DNA from 2 places in the Bacillus sp. 7894-2 genome. Region 2 is predicted to be linked to the other one. Evidence: a T-box and tRNA genes for the amino acid it is inferred to sense, from the RefSeq annotation. Region 2 holds a T-box; the other holds one or more tRNA genes.
The links. A T-box is a leader RNA that pairs with one kind of tRNA and senses whether it is charged. The one in region 2 lies ahead of argS (arginine--tRNA ligase), so its partner is inferred to be a tRNA-Arg.

Region 1: it encodes a tRNA-Arg, which carries the amino acid that the T-box ahead of argS (arginine--tRNA ligase) is inferred to sense. The anticodon was not compared.

The regions. Positions count from the first base shown of each region.
Region 1 is NZ_NPDG01000037.1:24,856-34,955, reverse strand. It holds gene CHI10_RS06580 (phosphoglycerate kinase) at 1-566, opposite strand, end outside; gene gap (type I glyceraldehyde-3-phosphate dehydrogenase) at 830-1,837, opposite strand; gene CHI10_RS06570 (sugar-binding transcriptional regulator) at 1,883-2,905, opposite strand; gene CHI10_RS06565 (glutaredoxin family protein) at 3,041-3,289, opposite strand; gene rpoN (RNA polymerase factor sigma-54) at 3,307-4,638, opposite strand; tRNA gene CHI10_RS06555 (tRNA-Arg) at 4,907-4,978, opposite strand; gene clpP (ATP-dependent Clp endopeptidase proteolytic subunit ClpP) at 5,285-5,890, shown strand; gene CHI10_RS06545 (HPr family phosphocarrier protein) at 5,996-6,253, opposite strand; gene whiA (DNA-binding protein WhiA) at 6,283-7,233, opposite strand; gene CHI10_RS06535 (gluconeogenesis factor YvcK family protein) at 7,353-8,330, opposite strand; gene rapZ (RNase adapter RapZ) at 8,327-9,220, opposite strand; gene CHI10_RS06525 (8-oxo-dGTP diphosphatase) at 9,248-9,706, opposite strand; gene trxB (thioredoxin-disulfide reductase) at 10,043-10,100, opposite strand, start outside.
Region 2 is NZ_NPDG01000137.1:329-6,859, forward strand. It holds gene CHI10_RS19555 (EamA family transporter) at 1-734, opposite strand, end outside; gene CHI10_RS19560 (Dps family protein) at 873-1,310, opposite strand; gene CHI10_RS19565 (sulfite exporter TauE/SafE family protein) at 1,478-2,359, shown strand; gene argS (arginine--tRNA ligase) at 2,372-4,057, opposite strand; T-box leader at 4,106-4,363, opposite strand; gene CHI10_RS19575 (FtsW/RodA/SpoVE family cell cycle protein) at 4,394-5,578, opposite strand; gene CHI10_RS19580 (hypothetical protein) at 5,854-6,531, shown strand, end outside.

The DNA of each region.
Region 1 (10,100 bases), on a different contig from region 2:
AATGGGCGTTCAGGATTTGAAAGAGCTTTTCCAAGTACATCAAGTTCTTTTTCCATCAGGAGTCCTGATACGGCAGGAAGATGATGCGCAATTCCTTCCGTTGAAGCATGGGCACGGTGTGCTGCTCCGAATGCATCATTTACATACACATCTGCAAGCTCAGCAAATGCCTTTGCAAGCTCAGGATCATTCTTTTCCTCGCCAGCATAGAAACGCACGTTTTCAAGAAGAAGAACATCGCCTTCACTTAACGCGTCAACCATAGCTTTTACAGAATCGCCATATGCTTCATCCGCCTTCTTCACTTCTTTGCCAAGAAGCTCGGATAAACGCTTTGCTACTGGTGTTAAACGCAATTCTTCAACAACTGAACCTTTCGGACGGCCCAAATGGCTGGCTAATATCACTTTAGCACCCTGGTTCATCAAGTATTCGATCGTTGGAAGAGCTGCTTTGATGCGAGTCTCATCTGTTACCTGTCCCTCTTTCATCGGAACGTTGAAATCAACCCGGCAAAATACACGCTTACCTTTTAACTCCACATCTTTAACGCTTTTTTTGTTCATAGCAAAAGGACCTCCTTACCAGAAAAGCGGAAGCGCCTTGCCTGACGGCTCATAGACTAAAAGCCTCCAGGTTCGGGAGCTAAGCACCATCCCGGTTAAATAGTTTTACTTAAAACAAAGGGGAGAGGGAATGTTTCCCTGCTCCCCTTTTACCCTTATCCATTATAGACGCTAGCGATTTGAATATCCAACAAGATGAGGTGTTTTTTCAGAGAAAAAAGTCAGCTTGTGAATGCTTCGTATAACGAATATTTTTGTGAGAATTAAAGCCCTTTTTGAGCGATGTAGTCAACAAGGTCAACTACACGGTTAGAGTAACCAGATTCGTTGTCATACCAAGAGATTACTTTTACCATGTTGCCTTCCATAACCATTGTAGAAAGTGCATCGATTGTAGAAGATGCAGGGTTTCCGTTGTAGTCGCCAGATACTAATGGCTCTTCGCTGTAAGCAAGGATGCCTTTCAGGTCGCCTTCAGCAGCTGTTCTAAGAGCATTGTTTACATCTTCAGCAGTTACGTCTTTATCAAGCTCCACAACAAGGTCTACAAGAGAAACGTTTGGAGTTGGAACACGCATAGCTCCACCGTTCAATTTGCCTTTTAGTTCAGGCAATACTAGAGATACTGCTTTTGCAGCTCCAGTAGTTGTAGGAATGATGTTTTCCGCTGCTGCACGTGCACGGCGGTAGTCCTTGTGCGGCAAGTCAAGGATCTGCTGGTCATTTGTGTATGAGTGAACAGTTGTCATCATACCGCGTTTGATTCCAAAGCTGTCGTTCAATACTTTTGCAAACGGAGCCAAGCAGTTTGTTGTACAAGAAGCGTTAGAGATTACATGATGGTTTGCAGCATCATATTTCTCATGGTTAACACCCATAACAACTGTGATATCTTCGTCAGATGCAGGAGCCGAGATGATTACTTTCTTAGCACCAGCTTCAAGGTGTTTCGCAGCGTCAGCACGCTTTGTGAAACGTCCAGTAGATTCTACTACTACTTCTACCCCAAGATCTCCCCATCCTAATTGAGCAGGATCGCGCTCTGCAATAACTTTTACTTTATGGCCGCCAACTACAAGGTAGTCGCCGTCAACAGTTACTTCTTCATTTATAGTTCCGTGTACGGAATCATATTTTAAAAGGTGTGCAAGCATGTTTGCATCTGTAAGGTCATTTACTGCTACAACCTCTACGTTAGGGTTTTTAAGAGCTGCACGGAAAACAACGCGCCCGATTCTTCCAAATCCGTTAATACCAACTTTAACTGCCATGATTATTTCCTCCTTGAAAAGGTAGATTTTATATTTGAAAAGGGATTACCCTTTTATCAACTGTTTTGCTGCACCTTCGTCTGTCACTAGTATGGTAGAGGATGGTGCCCGTTTCATGTATGCAGCGATGGCTTTAGCCTTTGTGGAGCCGCCTGCCACTGCAATGACATGCTCAATTTGTGATAGGTCATCCAGCTGAAGGCCGATGGTCTGAACCTTATGTACAACCTCGCCGCCTTCGTTGAAGTAATAGCCAAATGATTCACCGACTGCTTTGGCTTGCTTGATTTTAACCAAATCTTCTTCACTGGTTTTGCGGCGTTCCGCCATTGTAATAGCGTCCCCAATCCCGTGCAAAACCATGCTTGCCGATTTGATCTGGGTGATTACTTCCTTAATATTGGGTTCTTTAATAATGCTTTCATACATCTCCCTGCTTACCTGGTCCGGCACATACAGGACACGGTGCCTGGAATCAGTATGATCAGCCATTTTGGCACAAATGGTGTTAGCCTGGTTTTTAACATCTTCGCCTATTCCGCCACGTGCCGGCACAAACAGCCAATCACGTTCGGCAAGATCAGGAGTAAGCATCTCCGCTACGGCTGCCATTGTGGACCCGCCTGTAACTGCGATGATATTTTTTCCTTTGAGGCTTGATTTCATACACAATGCTGTTGCTCTGCCAAGCTCCTGCTTCACCCATGGAGATTCATCGCTGTTTCCGGAAACAATGATCGCCTGGCGAATGCCAAGCTTTCGGGATAATTCCTGCTCCATTACGGCTATACCCGAAATATCTCTCATTATTCCTTCAAGAGCTCCGAGTAATTCTTTGCCATCGGGAGAAAGACTCATTCCTGTACTTGAAATGCGGATCAGGTTCTGGTCTTTTAAAAATTCAACCTCACTTCTCAGCACTCTTTCCGTCAACCCCATACTGACTGCAAGGCTTCTTCTTCCAACCGGCTCCATCAGCCCAATGTAATGAAGAATCCCATAACGCTTCTGCATAACCGCAAGCATATCAGGCAATAATCTTTTTTGAATATCAATTAGTGAGTACATCCGGAAAGCTCCTTCATCATATGTGGTCATTTTTTGTCCCGCATAGACATATTATGTCCCACTTACTACAAAAAAAATCACCCTTGCTTCTTCTCAATAATAGCAAGAGTGAGTATTGAAATCAACTGATAAAACTCAGTTTTTTTCTGTAAGCGCTTCACTTACTGTAATAGGGTCAATATGCCCGAACTGCACTTCACGCCCTTCAATTTCAACGACCGGAATCATAAGTCCATACTTCTCAGTCAGTACATCGCTCTCATCAATATCTTTTTCAATTAACGTAAATTCATATTCTCTCTTTAATTCAACTAACACACTCTTAGCTTTATCACACAGCGGGCATCTGCTGCGTGTATAAAACACTAGCTCTGGCTGTTTCAATCAGCAAATCTCCTTTGTCAGTCATACCTTTTCCGTTTGGATGATGACGGGATGCCCAGCTGATCCCGATATTTCGCAATCGTTCTTCTGCTGACAACCATCCCCTCTTTTTCCTTCAGCAGCTTCACAAGCTCCTGATCAGATAAAGGCTTTTGTTTATTTTCTTTTTCTATCATTTTACCAATAATCGTCTTGACCTGCTGTGAAGACGTATTCTCATCAGATGTCGTTTTGATCGTGCTGGAGAAGAACGATCTCAGCTCATACGTCCCAAATGGCGTTTGCGCATACTTTTCCCGGACTGCCCTGCTCACTGTTGATTCATGAATGTCGAGTTCATCTGATATTTCCTTCATTGTCATCGGCTTCAGATGTGCTGGCCCTTTAATGAAAAAGTCCTGCTGCTTTTCAACAATTTTAAGAGTCACATTTGCAAGAGTCTCTTTCCTCTGCTCAATACTTCTTATAATCCATTGATAATCCTGCTGCTTTTCCTGCAGGAAACGGCTGACATTTCGATCACCACTAGCCGAGAACTTTTTATAATAAGGTTCATTAAAGCTGATTTTGGGAAGTACTTCATCAAACACACTGACTGAAAAAGAGCTGCCATCCCACTGAATAATCACGTCCGGTGTTATGTAGGCGGATTTTTCGCTCTGGAAGGATGAAGCCGGCCTTGGATTCAACGTCTGAACAAGGTCGAATACCGTCTGTATGTCTCTAAGCTCCACACCGAGTTGTTTTGCGATTTCTTTCCACTTCTTCTCAGCAAACAGGGTAAAGTATTCATCTATAATGATTTCAGCCAGTTCATTTTCTTGCGGCAATCTCTTAATCTGGAGGGACAGACACTCCTGAAGATTTCTTGCACCAACGCCGGCGGGCTCAAGTTCCTGCAGCTCTTCAAGCATCTGCTCCACTTTCTCAAGGGGCATGTTAAGAGCATCGGCTAATGCCTTCAGGTCCGCCCGGAAGTAACCGTTTTCATCAAGGCTGTCAATAAGATGCTCAATCACTTTTTGTTCATCCCTGTTTAATTTCAAATGAAGCTGTGATTTCAAATATTCATCAAGCAGCACGGTCTTTCCGCAGCCAATCTGCTCAATCCAATTTATTTTATCTTTTTCGGCTTTTATCCTTGTCGGTTTGACACGGTCATAACGGGGATCCATCGTCTGGACATGTCCGGACTCTACTTTTAGAAGGGGATTTTCAAGCGCCTTGCTTTCCAGGAAAGCAGAAAGCTCCTGTGTGCTGTATTGCAGAAGGGCAATCGCCTGCGTCAGCTCCTGTGTCATTGTTAATTTCATTGTCTGCTGCTGCCATAACCCAGCTTTCAAATTCATCGTACATTCCCCCTGTCCCCATTTTACAATATTCACAGAAAATGTTGTATGGAAATATCCTGGCAATCACCAATCGCACCGGCACTTCTTTCTGAATACTTCACAATATGCGTGGCTGAGGGGGGAATATTCATTTTTTATGGTGAAACCTGCGGATTTTTTAGGTTTTTTTAACGATAGGCTTAAATTAAGAGAGTTTTTTAGATTTACGTGCGGAAAGCGTAAAAATAAAAACTCCCTGTCCATATCAGACAAGGAGTTTTGCTAGCGCCCTCGGCAGGAATCGAACCCACATCTCAAGAACCGGAATCTTACGTGCTATCCGTTGCACCACGAGGGCAAATAGTATAGAAACTGGCTGACTAAGCGCTCAGCCGCTACGATAACTTATTATATGCTATGTTTATTCACTTTGCAAGCCTCCTTTTAGTTTTAAAAATCGGAACAATGGGTATCATGGAATGAGATAGCACAGCACAGAAAAAAGTGTCGAACGAATCAGCTGCTATTTCTATGCGATTCGTTTGACCTTAATTGACCATCAGTGTATCATGATAATACATAGGAGTTAAAAAATTTTCTTTACTTGGAAGAACATGCTTGTTCATCATGTATGTTGACCTTATCTTGAAGGAGGAATTGGAAAATGAACTTAATCCCTACAGTTATTGAACAAACAAATCGCGGGGAGCGCGCTTATGATATTTATTCCCGCCTTTTAAAAGACCGCATCATTATGCTCGGAAGCGGAATTGATGATAATGTGGCAAACTCCATTGTTGCCCAGCTGTTATTCCTTGAAGCTGAAAACCCTGAAAAGGACATTTCCATTTACATTAATAGCCCTGGCGGAAGCATTACAGCTGGTATGGCTATTTATGATACGATGCAATTCATCAAGCCAAAGGTACAAACCATTTGTATCGGTATGGCTGCATCCATGGGTGCATTCCTTCTTGCAGCAGGTGAAAAAGGAAAGCGTTTTGCTCTTCCAAACGCTGAAGTTATGATTCACCAGCCACTTGGCGGTGCACAAGGACAGGCGACTGAAATTGAAATCGCTGCAAAGCGCATCCTTTTCCTTCGCGAAAAATTAAACACGATCCTTTCAGAGCGTACAGGACAGCCGCTTGAAGTCATTGCAAAAGATACAGACCGCGATAACTTTATGACAGCTGAAAGAGCTCTTGAATACGGTTTGGTTGACCAGATCATTACCAGAAACTCTTTGGAAGAAAAGAAAGATAAGTAATAAGAAAAGCGGAAGCGCCTTGCTCATCCCCGACTCCTCGAGGGGTAGGCGCTGGAGCTAGACAGCTGTAAAAAAACAACTCGCATCTTCCCGATGCGAGTTGTTTTAGTTTTCCTTCTGAATATAGTTTGCCAGCGCTTCGAGAGCTTCGTTTTCGTCGTTTCCCTCAGCCTTCAGGGTAATAACTGATCCTGAGCTTACAGCCAGGCTCATTAGCCCCATAATGCTTTTTGCATTTACCTTCTTTCCATCCTTCTCCAGGAATATATCGGATGAGAACCGATTGGCCTCTTGTACGAACAATGCTGCCGGACGGGCCTGCAATCCTGTCTTCAGCTTAACTTCTACCTGTTTCTCTGCCATTGTATATCTCCTCCCTGCTGATGCCTCCATTAGTGAGCATCTATGGTGCTGCCTGCTCTGAGTTTTTCAGCGATTTCATCTATTTTTCTTAATCGGTGATTAATGCCTGATTTGCTGATATTTCCGCCTGAGACCATCTCCCCAAGCTCTTTTAAGGTGACATCCTGGTATGTTACACGCAATTCGGCTATTTCCCTCAGTTTATCGGGCAAAATCTGCAGTCCAACTGTCTGGTCAATAAAGCGGATATTCTCCACTTGGCGCAAGGCCGCCCCGATGGTTTTGTTTAAGTTCGCTGTTTCACAATTCACGAGTCGATTGACTGAGTTTCTCATATCGCGGACAATCCGGATGTCTTCAAACCGGAGCAGAGATGCATGTGCCCCGACAATATTCAGGAATTCCGTTATTTTTTCGGCTTCCTTTAAATACGTGATATAGCCTTTTTTCCGTTCAAGCGTTTTGCTGTTCAGCCCGAACGTATTCATCTGTTCACAAAGAGCGTCATTATGCTCCTTGTAAAGTGAAGCGATCTCCAGATGATAGGATGAGGTTTCCGGATTGTTTACCGATCCCCCGGCAAGGAATGCACCGCGCAGATAAGAACGCTTACAGCATTTCTTTTTTATGAGCTCTTTGGAGATATCGTGTGTAAATACGAATCCCTCACTTAAAATTTTCAGGTCATCAAGAATCATGCTGGCCTGTTCCGTCAGCCTGACAATATATACATTGTTCTTTTTCAGCCGCATTTTTTTCCGGACCAGGAGCTCGACCTGAACGCTGTAATTCCTTTTAATCAGCGTGTAAATCCTTCTTGCAATGGCTGCATTCTCCGTCTGTATATCCACAATCAATTTCCGGCTGGAAAAAGAAAGTGACCCATTCATCCGGATTAAGGCGGACAATTCCGCTTTGCCGCAGCAGTCTTTTAATTCCAGGTTCGTCAATTCTTTTTTCGTTTCCGAAGCGAAAGACATCCCTTCACCCCCTATCCGTAAAAGTGCTTAGCCAGAGACATATAAAAAGATATTCTTTACTGAGCAAACGTATGCACAGTTTATTTTTTTACTGGCAAAAGCCCTTTTACACCTTTATATTACGCGTTAAAACGTCTATTGGTTTCATGTAAAATTAAATCATAAAGCATTTGGGCAACTTCTTTTGTATCATGGCGAATGATCCCGCCTTTGTGGCTGACAATTTCACCGGGCATAATATCAAGGCCCAATTCGGCAAGTGCACCCGTATCATACACAACAGGCCTTGCCATTTCCTCGCTGTACCGCTCCTGAATATGAGCAGGAATTTCTTCATTGTTTACCAGGATGGTATTGATAAAAGCACAGCTCATATGAGCATACAGCGCTTTGACATGGTCACTCGCTGTATAGTCGAGCGTCTCGCCTGCCTGTGTCATTAAATTGCATATATAAACTTTTTTCGCTTTCGATTGACAGACCTCACGTCCGAGCCTGGGAACAAGCAAGTTTGGAAGAATACTTGTATATAAGCTTCCGGGACCAATGATGATCATGTCAGCCTGTCTGATTGCCTGCAGTGATTCAGGCAGGGCTTTAATATTTTTAGGAGTTAAAAACACCCGCTTGATTTTTTTGCCGGAATAAGGAATCTTTGATTCTCCCGATACGATGGTCCCGTCTTCCATTTCAGCATGAAGAACCACACTCTGGTTGGCAGCAGGCAGTACCTTTCCCCTTACGTTTAACACCTTGCTCATTTCCTGAATTGCATGAACAAAGTTTCCGGTAATCGAGGTCATTGCCGCGAGAATTAAATTGCCAAGCGAGTGCCCGGACAATTCATTAGAAGTCGCAAAGCGATGCTGGAACATTTCCTCAATGAGCGGCTCAACGTCTGAAAGAGCGGCCAGCACATTGCGGATGTCACCGGGCGGCGGGATATGAAGATCATTCCGTAATCTCCCTGAGCTGCCGCCATCATCGGCTACTGTCACAATGGCAGTAATATCAACAGGGTACTGCTTCAGTCCCCTTAAGAGGACAGGCAGCCCCGTTCCTCCGCCGATGATGACGATTCTTGGCTGTCGGTTCATTTGATGTTTTCCTTTCTCCTGTCGATGTCACGGTGGGTAATTGCCGTATTGTAATCCTTGCTGAAGTAGTCTGCAATATATTCCGTCAGCGCTACCGAACGGTGCTGGCCTCCCGTACATCCAATTGCCACCACCAATTGAGCCTTCCCTTCCCGCTTATAATGCGGAAGCATAAAGCTCAGCAGCTCCGTAACCTTCTCCAAGAATTTACTGGTTTCCGTCCATTTCAGCACATAGCCCGATACCTCTGCATCCAAACCTGTCTTCGGCCTCATATGTTCAATATAATGGGGATTCGGAAGGAACCGGACATCGAATACCAGGTCGGCATCAATTGGAATTCCATGCTTAAAGCCAAAAGACATGACGTTAACCGTAAATATTGTTTTTTTATTCAATGAGAATTCCGTAAGTATTTTCTCGCGCAATTCCCTCGGTTTCATTTGTGAAGTATTATAAATCAGCCGTGCCCTGCCTTTTAATTCCTCGAGCAGCTCACGTTCAAGCTTGATGCCTTCCAGAGGCAATCCTGATGGTGCAAGGGGATGGAACCGTCTTGTTTCTTTATATCTTCTGACGAGTGTGGAATCATCCGCATCAAGATATAAAATCTGCGGAGTGACCCAGGATGTCTCGGACAATTCATCGAGCGCCTTAAACAGGTGGTCAAAAAACTCACGTCCGCGCAAATCCATCACCAATGCCACCTTATTCATTTTATTCCCGGATTCCTTCATAAGTTCAAGGAATTTAGGAAGCAGCGTCGGCGGCAAATTGTCTACACAGAAGAAGCCAAGATCTTCAAAGCTTTGGATGGCTACTGTTTTCCCCGCCCCTGACATTCCCGTAATAATCACCATTTGAGTATCATTAACTGCACCCGTACTCATTTTTATTTCCCCCTGTATCTGTCAAATTCAGCTTGGATCCAGCCTGTAACTAAGCAATTCAAAATCCGGCGTATACGTAAATGTTCCATAAATCATTCCCTGGCCATGAATCATATACTCCAAAATATGCGAATCACCGGCAGCCATCGGCAGATTCTTTATCTCTGAAAACGGATGCCAGCGAAGCTTGCCTTCCTCTGATTCATCCAGGTTCAGCCCATCAGAAGCTGTAGCCAGAAAAGTAAACATCATCCACTCCTGCACAACCTTTTCGCCATCCTTCATGATGAACGTAAAAATGCCTTTAATATTCGGATTGCGCAGATAGATGCCTGTTTCCTCCCTGAACTCACGGATGCACGAGTCCCTCACTGATTCACCCGGCTCCATTTTACCGCCCGGGGCCACCCACCAGCCTCTTCTCGGCTTTTGTAAAAGCAATACTTTATCGTCTTTCAGTAACACACAGTTCGTGACTCGCTGCAACACATTTCACCTCTAATTTTCAAAATCAGGCCGCTGCCGCCCTTTTCATAAAAGCAAAGGCTGGCTAACGTACTTTTATTATTCTTTTCATTATACTATTTTTGTCTTAGAGCCACAATGAATACAGGTTTCTAAAAAACTTCTTCAAATCATACTGTATTTACGCAAAAAAAGAGCACAGGCATGTGCCTGTGCTTTAAAAAGGATTATATCTTTAAAAGGGGGTCAATTTCTATTCCTATACTACCCGAATTTTATTTCATCAAGGTTACAGGAGAATTAAAACCCCATGACTTTTTGTAAAACTTTTCAACCAGTGGCTATTTTTTCTAAAAATTATTTCTTCGCTTTCAGGCTTTCCATTAATTCTTCCACATAGTGCTGGGCGCTTTGG
Region 2 (6,531 bases):
ACAATCGTGGCAAGCCCTGAATCTAAGTGGGGTGACCCGATGGCAAAGAATACAATAGGGAAAATAGCGCCGAACAATGCCATCAAGAGACCGAATTTCCATAGGCCCCCAAGCTGAATGCCGCCGCCTATTAAGACGGGACCTGAAACAGCTGCAACCAGAAGAAGTCCGCCAAATGTGATGAAGATGCTCCTCTGGATGGTTGGAATTCCTTTGCCTGCCTTGCCGCTTGCAAAAATGAACACGGCAAAAGTAACCGCAGATAATAAGCCATAAATCAGGCCATCCGCTTGAATAGTATGTGAGCCGGAATTAATCAGGTTGCTTGCAAATACTGTTCCTATTATGAGCAGAATCGAAGAAATGATTTTGGCTTTGCTGGGCATCTTTCTTTCATACAGTGCTTCAAAAAGAATTCCAATCCAGGTGAACTGAAATAAAAGGACAACAGCGATGGAGGCCGGGTTCCGGTCAAGGCTCATTCCATACAGAATGCCCGTTAAGCTTAAGGAGGCGCCGGTCAATAACAAAGCTGCCGCTTGTTTAATGGTGATTTTCGTTCTTTTGATAAATGGGAAAGAAAGCAATAATAAAAGGAGCCCAATTAAATACTGGCTTCCGGTCAGTTCGGGAACAGAGTGGCCGGCCTGGAGTCCGAGCTTAACAATGGATGCCAGAATGCCATAACTGCATGCGCCCAGAAAAATAAAGAATGAATACTTTAAGTTTGCCATTATGGATACTCCTTTCCGAAAATAAAATGAAGCAATCAGGTCAATCATAACACCTCAGAGAGCATAAATGGCAAAGTTTTTTTTAGTACAAAAATAAGAGCCAGTGACCATTCTCACTGACTCTCTTGCAAAGATAGATTATTCTCCTAAGTAGGCTTGCAGCATCCAAATATGCGTATCCAATTTTTCCATTAGCCCGATGGCAAAGTCGTTTGTCACGTGATCTTCCTGCTCCTCGGCAAGCTGGGCTAAAGAATGTAATTGCTCTTTTATATGCTTATAATCGGAAGCAAGAGCAGCAACCATGTCTTCTGCTTTGTGTTCCCCATTAGATTCTTCAAGAGTCGTAATGCTTAGGAATTCCGTCAAGCTTGCTGCCGGTGTGCCGCCGATTGCAAGCAGGCGTTCCGCTGCCTCATCCACAACTTCCGCCGCTTCACTATATAATTCTTCGAACTTTTCATGAAGGGTAAAGAAAAGAGGGCCTTTTACAAACCAGTGGTAGCGATGCAATTTCGTATAAAGGACACTCCAGTCAGCAATTTGTACGTTTAATGCCTCATGTAATTTTTCCATCGTAATTCCCCCTAAGTTATTTATATACTAATTATAACAAATATTAATTTATAATCAATACTTATTTATAATTATTATAAATAAGGGAACAACAGTATAACCGTTGTCAATTATGGTAAAGTGATATAGTACCTATTAATAGCAGTGATAGTTAGTGAGGAATATAAATGGAATATGTTTTCTTTATTACTCTCGGGGCACTTATTAGTGTGCTCTCCGGTTTTTTTGGGGTAGGCGGGGGATTCATTCTTACTCCAACGCTTATGCTTTTTGGTTTTTCTCCAGTGGAAGCGATCACCACAAGTTTGCTGTTTTCGATTGGAACGTCCCTTTCAGGCATCTCCGCTCATATCAGGCTGAAAAATATAAGGCTTAAGCAGGGGCTGATACTTGGATTAAGCGGAATGGCAGCTACTCAGGCCGCCCATCCATTTGTTCTTTTTCTTGAGAATAAAGGCTGGGACACGTGGGCCGTGCCTGCTTTTTATATCATATTGCTGTCTTATTTTGCTTTGAGCATGCTGAAAAGAAGAGAAAAGTCAGCCCATGCTGTTCACTCTTCTGACCATTCGCCTTCCATTGTGAAGATGGTGCTGATTGGATTTTTTGCAGGATTTGTTTCTACTACATTAGGGGTTGGCGGCGGTTTTATTATGGTGCCTTTATCGGTCGCCTATTTAGGGATGATGCCGAAAAATGCGGTAGGGACCAGCTTGTTTGCTGTCATGTTAATCGTATCCGCAGGCTTCCTGTCCTACGTTTCCACTGTCAGCATTGATTATTGGATTGGCCTTTCACTCGTAGGAGGAGGCCTCATTGGCTCACAGTTTGGTGCGAAACTTACCTCTTATTTTGAGAACGAAGAGATCACGTATATGCTCGGAGCCTTATATATGGCGACAGTCGCAAGTGTGATACTGAAATTAATGCATTTGAATTATACCGGTTTAGTGCTGATGGCCATTTTTGTCGGCGGATTTCTGGTAAGAAGTCTTGTGAAAATGCAGAAAGCAAAAGCCCGGACAAAGGCAAAAAGGGAGAGGCCATAACGGCTTCTCCTTTTACATTTGGCGCAGTACCTTCATGCCGAGTGTCTGCATGCCATCTGTAAGAACAATGGCGACTGCTTTGACGAGGGCAAGTCTTGCCTGGATGCCGGCATCCTTCTCCAGGATTCTTACCTGCCCGTAATATTTATTGAAGGCCTGGGCCACATCCATCAGATATTTAGCGAGAACGGAAGGGGAAAGTTGCCGATAAGATTGTCTGATTTTCTCAGGATATTGATAGAGCAGCTTAATAATTTCCCAGCTGTAAGAATCGGATAGCCCATTTGCAGCAGATGGTATATCATCTGCCTTGCGGAGCAGGGAATAGGCCCGGGCATTGGTATATTGCAGATAGGGACCTGTTTCTCCTTCAAATGTCAGCATATCTTCAAGGGAAAATTCAATATTGTTCATGCGGTCATTTTTCAGATCATGGAACAAAATGGCTCCGATGCCAACTGCATCAGCGACTTCATTTTTATTTTCCAGACCGGGATTTTTAGCCTCGATATTGCCTTTTGCAAGAAGAACTGCTTCATCCAGGACCTCCTCCAGAAGGATGACTCTTCCTTTTCTGGTAGACATCTTTTTTCCGTCTTTTAAGTAGAGACCGAACGGGACATGTGTCATACTGTCTGCCCACTCATAGCCCATCTTTTTGATCACGCTTTTGACCTGCCTGAAATGGATGCTTTGTTCCTGGCCGACAATATATAGGGAGTGATCAAATTGATAATTTTCTCTTCTGTAAAAAGCTGCAGCCAGATCCCGTGTTGCATAAAGAGTCGCTCCGTCGGATTTTTTGATCAGGCAGGGAGGCAGGTCTTCATCAGGAAGCTCAACGACCTCCGCACCATCTGATTCAGCCAGCAGATCTTTTGCCATCAGCTCCTCTATGACGGGTTTCATTTTATCGTTATAAAAAGCTTCGCCATTGTATGAATCGAAATGAATGCCAAGCCTGTCATAAACCCGCTGGAATTCCTTCAATGATTCATCTCTAAACCAATTCCAGAGGTCCTGTGCTTCTTTATTACCGTTTTCAAGCTCTTTGAACCAGGAACGTGCCTCATCTTCAAGGGATGGATCAGGCTCTGCTTCTTCATGGAACCGTATATAAAGGCTGAGCAGCTCCCTGATCGGATGCTCCTTCACCTTATCCGGATTGCCCCACTTTTTATAAGCGGTGATCAGCTTGCCGAATTGTGTGCCCCAATCGCCTAAGTGGTTGATTCTGACAGCGGTATAACCGCATTTTCCGGCCAGGTTTCCGAGGGCATTTCCAATGACGGTTGACCGCAGATGACCCATGGAAAAGGGCTTGGCGATGTTGGGTGAAGAGAAATCAAGCACGGCTGTTTTGCCTGCACCATCCTTCAGCAGTCCAAATTCTTTTCCATCCTTCAGGATTTTTTCCAGTATGACTGCACTTGCAGCATCTTTGGAAAAAAAGATATTAATGTAGGGCCCGGCAGCTTCCGCTCTTTCAATGTACGGTCCTTTTATCTGGAAAGCAGCCTCTTCAGCAATGGAGGCAGGTGATTTCCTGAATGCTTTTGCCAGTGTAAAACAGGGAAAAGCAAGATCGCCATGTGCCGGATTCTTTGGCGTTTCGATTAAGTCTGAAATGGCTTCCTCAGAAAGCTGCCCATTCAGCACAGATGCCAGCTGATCTGCGAATATCGCTTTGAAATTAATCATTTTAAACACACCTCCCTGAAAATAAAAAAGCCCGCCTCTATATAAAATAGAGACGAGCTGAAATCTTCCCGCGGTACCACTCTGATTGTCCAAAGGACCTCTTGCGAAAGGACGTTTCAATTTATTTGAACACATTCCTTAAGGGGTTTGATAACGGGACTCCTTACCCGGCACAGCCTATTTTACTTTCAGCTGTGCATCTCCGAAGTGCGCTTCACAAAAAGGATTTCCGACAGGCTTGCACCGGCCCTGTCTCGCTTTTAGGAAAGAACCCTTTGCTACTCTCTTCATCATAGACACTAAATATATTACTGTTATTATACGCGGTTGGAATTATTTTGCAACATAATTTGAATCAGTTGAAAACATATAGTTTTTGTGATGGTAGCGAATGCTGAATATCAGTCCCATGGCCATCATGTTTCCCATAAGTGAGCTTCCGCCGTAGCTTATAAACGGAAGCGGAATGCCGGTGATTGGCAGGACCTGAATAGTCATTCCGATATTTTGGAATACATGGAAGGTGATCATGCTGATGACCCCGACGCAAATATAGGTATTAAAAGGGTCAGTCGTCTCAAGGCCTGTTTTCGTTAAGTGATAGATAAGCAGAAAGAAAAGGCTGATTACTACACTGGCGCCGAAGAAGCCATATTCCTCGCCAATGACGCTGAAGATAAAATCAGTGTGGGCATCAGGCACATATACCTGCCTGTCGGTAAAGCCTTTACCGGAAATCAAACCCGAGCCGATAGCGAGCATGGAATTATACAGCTGCATTCCGGCCCCCTGCTTGTGATTGACCGGGTCAAGCCAGGAATAAATCCTGCTGAACTGATAGGGGTCAATCCCAAGGTATTTCTCTAAAATCTCCGGTGCTATGATCACCAGGTATAGAACGGTTCCTGCTAAAGCACCGAGGATTCCATAAATCGGAACAAGGATTTTCCAGGTGATTCCGGATACCAGGATGATTCCTGCTAATATCGCGATGATGACAAGGGCGGTACCCAGGTCTTCGATAATAATCAATCCTAATGGAGGCAATGTGACTGCTCCTAGTTTGATTAGGAGAAAAAAGTCCGTGCCGGCTGTCTTAGCCTGAAACTTAAGATGGTGGTCAGCGATGATTTTGCTGAGAGCGATAATAAGGAACACCTTTACGAATTCTGAAGGCTGCACTGAACCGAGTCCGGGAATGATATACCACAATGTAGCCCCTTTGCGTTCTGGTGCAATACTTTCCGGTGCAATGAATAGCCCGACAAGCAATAGGATGCCTAAACCGTACAGCAGCCATGTGAGTCTCCGGATTTGCTCGCTGTCAAAATACATGACAATCCCTACAATGACAGCACCAACAATATAATTTTTAATTTGTGATATAACAAAATTCCCTTCATATTGATTGGAAGATTGTCCGCTGTATATCGCAATGCAGCTGATGAGAAAAAACAGCAGCAGGAGAAAGCATAACGTCCAATCAAATCGGTCTGAGAATCTATTATTCTGGTTCATTATATACACCTGGTTTCTTTACCTTTTTACATTTTTATCCTACCAAAGAAAAATTAACCTTACAATCGAGAAAGGGATTTCATTAGTTAGACGAATAAATTACCATGATGGTTTCCTGTATTTTCAAAAAAACGGATTAAAAATTTTTTCTCATCTGCAAAGATATTTTCAGATATTTTTGCTACAATAAGAGGATAAAATACTGGAAGTTTGGCAGGCAGTTTCATAAGAAGCTGTCTTTTTATCAATTTGGCTACGGTTCGGAGGTTTCGTCATTGAAAAGAAGGAATCAAACTATTCGTGATCTCATCTACATCCATCTTAATGAACAGGATCAGTATGTAATGACATATGGAATTGAGTTTGCAGAGTTTGCCCAGACTCTTTCAGATTCTATTAATAATTTACTGCTGTTAAAGCACCGTTATGAACATGGGGACTTTAATAGCCACACGATGTTCGATTATGTGTCAAGGGACAAGCTGGGCAGGCTGGTTGAGGATGATGTATACGGCTATGGCGATTTTTGCTGGATTGACTTCGAGGAAGAGGAAGCGGTGAATGAGCTTCCGGGCCAGACAATTGCGGAGCTTCTTTATCTCGGCCATATTAAAGAGCATCTTAAGCTGCCATTTTACAATTATCTGAGCAACCGGTATGTGTACCTTGCCCATGACGATGGCTGGTTTAACCGCACTTATTATCGCGATCTGAACGATTTTTACCGTATGCTTGGGGAAGTGATCCCCGGGAAAATGGGACAGATGAAGGTAGAAAAAACGCTCCTTGGCATTAAGAAGAAAAAGACGTATCCTCCTATTACCAGAGATGTCCTGCTTTCATTAAAGCCCCTCATGAAAGAAGGAGCGGTCCTTTCCATTAAGGATATCGAACAGAATCGGGTCAGGATCGAGATTCCAATTTGGATTATTGGTGATTTTGCTAATATGGAT